2 regions of the Streptomyces sp. NPDC016309 genome follow, and region 2 is predicted to be linked to the other one. Evidence: riboswitches for the same ligand, from Rfam matches in the RefSeq annotation. Region 2 holds a riboswitch; the other holds the start of a gene.
The links. Region 2 has a riboswitch for S-adenosylmethionine ahead of thrC (threonine synthase). Riboswitches for the same ligand answer to the same signal wherever they lie in the genome.

Region 1: linked by a shared signal. The riboswitch ahead of ACF068_RS22795 (aminotransferase class V-fold PLP-dependent enzyme) and the one ahead of thrC (threonine synthase) in region 2 are both predicted to bind S-adenosylmethionine.

The regions. Positions count from the first base shown of each region.
Region 1 covers NZ_JBIBSG010000009.1:59,446-62,816, reverse strand. The annotation lists gene ACF068_RS22800 (glycerate kinase) at 107-313, shown strand; gene ACF068_RS22795 (aminotransferase class V-fold PLP-dependent enzyme) at 262-1,629, opposite strand; SAM riboswitch class IV at 1,791-1,908, opposite strand; gene trpD (anthranilate phosphoribosyltransferase) at 2,039-3,103, opposite strand; gene ACF068_RS22785 (cytochrome bc complex cytochrome b subunit) at 3,248-3,371, opposite strand, start outside.
Region 2 covers NZ_JBIBSG010000006.1:109,137-112,507, forward strand. The annotation lists gene ACF068_RS16785 (trehalose-6-phosphate synthase) at 1-17, opposite strand, end outside; gene ACF068_RS16790 (glucosyl-3-phosphoglycerate synthase) at 63-1,007, opposite strand; SAM riboswitch class I at 1,138-1,282, shown strand; gene thrC (threonine synthase) at 1,267-2,583, shown strand; gene ACF068_RS16800 (ubiquitin-like small modifier protein 1) at 2,608-2,886, shown strand; gene ACF068_RS16805 (cold-shock protein) at 3,298-3,371, shown strand, end outside.

The DNA.
Region 1 (3,371 bases), on a different contig from region 2:
CCCTCCCGGCCACGCCGAGGGTCGGCCGCGCCGGCCCGCCCATCACCCGTACGGATGACACCGCGGGGCGCGCGGGCGTACGCCCGGCGCGCGAGCGGGCCGCCCGGTGGCCGGAACCACCGGGGAGGGCCCCCTGGACGCCCGGACCGCGCGGGGCGGGGTCCCGGGCGAGGTGACGCGCCGCGCCCGGGGGGCGGGCGTGCCGGTCCTCGCTCCGGCGGGCGCGCTGGGCGCGGGCGCCGGGGACGCGGGGCGGCCGTGTCAGGCGCCCTGGCCGCGAGCGGGAACGCAACGGCCGTCCTCCGTGCGGTAGTTCCAGCGCGCCCCGTCCCGGACGAGTTCCTTGACCGCCCGGACGAAACGGTCGACGTGCTCGTCCGGCGTCCCCGCCCCGAAGCTGACCCGGATGGCGTTGAGGGAGGTGGCCCCGCCGTCGGGCGCGCCGCACTCGCCGACGGTCCGCGGGTCGCCGCCCAGCAGGGTGCGCACCAGCGGGTGGGCGCAGAACAGGCCGTCGCGGACGCCGATGCCGTACTCGGCGGACAGGGCGGCGGCGAAGTGCGAACTGTTCCAGCCGTCGACGACGAACGAGATGACGCCGACCCGCGGGGCCTCGTCGCCGAACAGCGACAGCACCTTCACCTCGGGCACCTCGGCGAGCCCGGCGCGCACCTTGCCGATCAGGTACCGCTCCCGGGCGACCAGGTCGTCGAACCCGGCCTCGGTGAGCGCCTTGCATGCGGAGGCGATGGCGTACACGCCGATGACGTTGGGCGAGCCGGCCTCGTGGCGGGCGGCGGTGGTGTGCCATTCGACGTCCACCCCGCCGTCGGCGCGCCGTGACACCGTGCGGGACGCGCCGCCGCCGGCCAGGTACGGCTCGGCGTCGCGCAGCCAGTCGGCCCGCCCGGCGAGGACGCCGGACCCGAACGGGGCGTACAGCTTGTGCCCCGAGAACGCCACCCAGTCGACGTCCAGGTCCCGCACCGAGACCGGGTGGTGGGGGGCGAGCTGGGCGGCGTCCAGGACGATGCGGGCGCCGTGGGCGTGGGCGGCGGCGGCCAGTTCGCGTACCGGCCACAGTTCGCCGGTCACGTTGGAGGCACCGGTGACGCAGACCAGGGCGGGGCCGTACGGGTCCCGGCCGGCGAGCGCCCGCTCCAGGGTCTCGACGGCCTGCCCGGGCGTGCGGGGCGCGTCGAGGAAGGTGACCCGGGCGTCCCTCCAGGGCAGCAGGGAGGCGTGGTGCTCGGTCTCGAAGACGAAGACCTCGCAGCCGGCGGGCAGCGCGGCGGCCAGCAGGTTCAGCGAGTCGGTGGTGGACCGGGTGAAGACGACCTGGTCGTCCGCGCGGCAGTCGAGGAACGCGGCCACCGCGGTACGGCTGTTCTCGAAGAGGTCCGTGGAGAGCTGCGACAGGTAACCGGCGCCCCGGTGCACGCTGCCGTAGTACGGGGCGTACGCGGCGACGTCGTCCCACACCCGCTGGAGGGCCGGCGCGCTGGCGGCGTAGTCGAGCGCGGCGTAGGTGACCTCGCCGCCGGTGACGAGCGGCACGGTGACGTCCCGTCCCAGAACGGGCAGCGGGGCACAAAGCGAACGGTCGGCGGCAACGGCGGTGACAGACATGACGAACTCCCGTACGGGGCAGGCGAATCCACCGCGTCGACGCACGAGGGTGCGGCGCGGCGGAGGGAAAGGGGATGCCGAAGAAGGGGCGGAGACGCCCTATCGCATTCGCTTGCTCACGAGACTGCTCCCTTGAGGACCAGGACCCCAGGGTGTGCAGGGGTCCGCGCTTGCCACAGACTTCGCCGCCTGCGGCCTGGTCTTCACCCGGGGCACCCCGCCACGGACGGAGGGTTGCCGGACAGCGGGCCGGGGCCGTAGTCGCTGTCACTCATGACCTGCCGAGAAGTTAAACAACGTGATCGCCCGCGCGCAACCCGTGTCCGGATCCCGGGACACCGGCCCGCCGACGACGACGGGCGGCGCCCACCGGGCGCCGCCCTGGGCAGTGTCACGCGGCGGAGGCGGGCTACGCGTTGGTCGCCGCTACCCACCGGTCGAGCGCCGCGCGGGCCGCGCCGGAGTCGATGGCCTCGGCCGCCCGGGCGATGCCGTCCCGGATCCGCTCGGTCAGCGGGGCGTCGGACGGCTCCAGGGCGGCCAGGGCCGCCGCCGAGTTGAGCAGCACCGCGTCCCGCACCGGGCCGGTCTCGCCGGCCAGCAGCCGGCGCGCCACATCGGCGTTGTACGAGGCATCCGCGCCGCGCAGGGCCGCCACGGGCACCAGCTCGATGCCCACGTCCCGCGGGTCGAAGGCCTCCTCGCGCACCGCGCCGTTGCGCACCACCCAGACCTTGGAGGTGGCCGTGGTGGTGAGCTCGTCCAGACCGTCGTCGCCGCGGAAGACCAGGGCGGAGGAGCCGCGCGCGGCGAGCACCCCGGCCATGATGGGGGCCATCCGGGCGTCGGCGACCCCGGTGGCCTGGGCCTTGACGCGGGCGGGGTTGGTGAGCGGGCCGAGGAAGTTGAAGGTGGTGCGGATGCCCAGCTCCTTGCGGGCCGCCGCCACGTGCCGCAGGGCGGGGTGGAACTTCACCGCGAAGCAGAAGGTGATGCCGGCCTCCTCCGCGACCTCGACGACCCGCCGGGGTGAGAGGTCCAGGTTGACGCCCAGCTTCTCCAGGACGTCGGAGGCGCCCGAGGCGGAGGACGCGGCCCGGTTGCCGTGCTTGACGACCTTGGCACCGGTACCGGCGACGACGATCGCGGACATGGTGGAGATGTTGACGGTCTTCGCCCCGTCGCCGCCGGTGCCGACGATGTCGACGGACGGGCCGGGCACCTCGATGAGGTTGGCGTGCGCGTACATGGTGCGGACGAGGCCGGAGATCTCCTCGACGGTCTCCCCCTTCGCCCGCAGCGCGACCACGAAGCCGGCGATCTGAGCGTCGGTGGCCTCGCCGCGCATGATGCGGTCCATCGCCCACGCCGTGGCGTCGGCGCTCTGGTCGTGGCCCTCCAGCAGGGAGTCCAGCACCTGGGGCCAGGAACGACCCGCCGTGCTCGTGCCTCCAGCGGGGTTCACAGCGCTCATGGTCGCTCCTGGTGTCGTCCGTACGGGGAGTAGGGGCTCGACCACCACCCTATCCATCCCGGGGGACGGCAAAGAGCCCCGTCCGGCGATTGGACGGGGCTCGATGCGTGGCGACCTCAGGGTCGGGCGACGGACGTCGGGTGATCAGTGGTGGCCGTGGCCGCTGGTGATCTCCTTGTACTCCTCGGCGGTGGCCTTGGGGATCTGGTTCCCCTCGCCGTAGTAGCCCTTGCTGAGCTTCGCGCGGAGCTTCTGCCCGCGGGACAGC
Region 2 (3,371 bases):
AGAATCTGGGCTGCCATGGAGACGAACCTAGCCCGTAGCCCAAACACTCAAACGTATGGCGCTCACGCCACGCGGCGGCGCCGTGCGTACTCGGCCACCTCGATCATCGGGGGCCGTTCCTCGGTGTCGACGTCGTGCGTGCGCGGGACGAAGCCGTCCTCCCCGCGGTCGAACTGGGTCAGCCGCGGCCGGACCAGGTGCCCGCGCGACAGCCGTAGCTGGGCCGTGCGGTAGATCGCCGCCGCCATCCGGCCCAGCGCCCGTTCGTCCTGGTGCCGGTGCTTGCGGACGCCCACGTCCACCTGGGCGAGGGCGTCGAGGCCCACGGTGTGCAGGGCGTCGACCAGCAGGCCGAGTTCGACCCCGTACCCGACGGGGAAGGGCAGCCGTTCCAGGAGCGAGCGGCGGGCCGCGTACTCCCCGCCCAGGGGCTGGACGAAGCCGGCGAGCTGCGGCCAGTGGAGGTTCAGCAGCGGCCGGGCCACCAGCTCGGTCACCCGCCCGCCCTGGCCGGGCGTGCCGGCCAGGGGCCGGTCGTACATGGCCTTGACCAGGTGGACGGTGGGGTCGGTGAGGAGCGGGCCGACGATGCCGCTGACGAAATCGGCCGAGAAGTCGCGCAGGTCGGCGTCGACGAAGCAGACGACGTCACCGGTGGTGGCGAGGAGGGAGCGCCACAGAACCTCGCCCTTGCCGGGGAGGGCGGGTATGCGGGGGAGTATCGCGTCCCGGTGCACCACGCGCGCGCCCGCGGCGGCGGCCACCTCGGAGGTGCGGTCGGTGGAGCCGGAGTCGATCACCAGGAGTTCGTCGACGAGGGGGACGGCGGGTGACATGAGGTCGCGGCGGATGGTGGCGACGATGTCGCCGACCGTCGCCTCCTCGTTCAGCGCCGGCAGGACGACGCTGACGGTCGTGCCGTGCTTGGCCGCGAGCAGCCGGTCGAGCGGCCGGTCGGCCATGGACCAGGACCGCCGTTCCAGCCAGCGCTCCACCTCTTCCAGCACGTGATCTCCATCTCGCGTTTCGGACGACCATCTCGGGCGTCGGGGGGTTCGGTTACAGTCTTGAACAACGCGGATGACCGTCGCATGTCGGGTCCCCACGTTGGTGAACACGCACCACACAATCGAATACCGCTCATCCAGAGGGGCAGAGGGACACGGCCCGTTGAAGCCCCGGCAACCCTCCAGTCGGCACTCGTCAGCTCTTGCGCGAGGCCCCGGCTAGGGAAGGTGCCAAATCCGTCTCATGGCGAAGTGCGCCATGAGGAAGATGAGGAGAAAGGGCCTCGCCTCCATGGCTGTACAGACTGTCGCCACCGCCAAGAACGTCGACCTCGGGCCTGCTTCCGCCCTCTCCTGTCGCGAATGCGGCGAGCGCTTCCCGCTCGGTCCGGTTTTCGCCTGTGAGCTGTGTTTCGGGCCGCTGGAGATCGCCTACGACCTGCCGGTGGGTGACCCGGAAGCCCTGCGCAAGCGGATCGAGGCCGGTCCCGCCAACATCTGGCGGTACGCCCCTCTCCTGCCCGTGCCGTCCGACGTGGCGGACAAGCCGAACCTGAACCCCGGCTGGACCAAGCTCGTCCGGGCGGACAACCTGGGGCGCGAGCTGGGCGTCGAGCCGGGCAAGCTGTTCGTGAAGGACGACTCCGGCAACCCGACGCACTCCTTCAAGGACCGGGTCGTCGCCCAGGCGCTGGAGGCCGCCCGTGCCTTCGGCTTCACCACGCTGTCGTGCTCCTCCACGGGGAACCTGGCGGGTGCCGTGGGCGCCGCGGCGGCGCGGGCCGGGTTCCGCTCGTGCGTGTTCATCCCGCACGACCTGGAGCAGGGCAAGGTCGTCATGGCCGCCGTGTACGGCGGTGAGCTGGTCGGCATCGAGGGCAATTACGACGACGTCAACCGCTTCTGCTCCGAGCTCATCGGCGACCCGCTGGGCGAGGGCTGGGGCTTCGTGAACGTGAACCTGCGGCCGTACTACGCGGAGGGTTCCAAGACCCTGGCGTACGAGATCTGCGAGCAGCTCGGGTGGGAGCTGCCGGACCAGCTCGTCATCCCGATCGCGTCCGGCTCCCAGCTCACGAAGATCGACAAGGGGCTCCGGGAGCTCGTCGAGCTCGGTCTGGTCGCGGACAAGCCGTACAGGATCTTCGGTGCGCAGGCGGAGGGCTGCTCCCCGGTGTCGGCGGCCTTCAAGGCCGGTCATGACGTCGTGCGGCCCCAGAAGCCGAACACGATCGCGAAGTCGCTGGCCATCGGCAACCCGGCGGACGGCCCGTACGTGCTGGACATCGCCCGCCGCACGGGTGGCGCGGTGGAGGACGTGAACGACGAGCAGGTCGTCGACGCGATCAAGCTGCTGGCGCGCACGGAGGGCATCTTCGCCGAGACGGCGGGCGGGGTGACCGTGGGCGTGACGAGGAAGCTGATCGAGGCGGGCGTGCTGGACCCGTCGCTCACCACGGTCGTGCTCAACACGGGCGACGGCCTGAAGACCCTCGACGCGGTGGCGCCGACCACCGGCCCGACCGCCACCATCCGCCCGAGCCTGGACGCCTTCCGCGCCGCCGGCCTGGCCTGACCGACTGAGAGGCAGCACCACGACATGAGCGTCAACGTCCGCATCCCCACCATCCTCCGTACGTACACGGGCGGCCAGGCCGAGGTCCCGGCGGAGGGCGCGACCCTCTCCGAGGTCATCGAGTCGCTGGAGAAGAACCACCCGGGCATCGCCGCGCGTGTCCTGGACGACCAGGGCAAGCTCCGCCGCTTCGTGAACGTGTACGTCAACGACGACGACGTGCGCTTCGAGGACGGTCTGGCCACCGCCACGCCCGACGGTGCCGGCGTGTCGATCATCCCGGCCGTCGCGGGCGGCTGCTGACGTACGCAGCGTGACGGACATTGCCCCCTCCGCGAGAGAAAGCGGAGGGGGCAATTCTGCATGGTTGAGCGCGGTAGAGTTGGGGAAGTCCCCGCCACCGCCTGTGCCGCACGCATATGAGAAGGTGCGCGGTCGCGACAAGATGCAGTCAATGTGAGCCCGAGAGTTGCGCCATTTGCGCGCTTTGCCCGGCCCGACTTGCCCGGGATTTTGGCTACTTCAGCCCCCTTTTCCGTTCACGCATGCTCGGATTTCTCGTCCGATTGACCTGTTGCAGACGGCAGTTGGGCAGATACATTCAGCGGCGGTCGACGCGTTCCGGCGCACGCCTCCACCTGTCAGGGGGGCGAGGTCTGACCCGGGTCCGCGAAGTGCGGTCCTGTGCAAGGGCCAGTAATAGGGGAGTTAGGCATGGCTCAGGGCACCGTCAAGTGGTTCAACGCGGAGAAGGGGTACGGCTTCATCGCGGTCGACGGTGGTGCGGA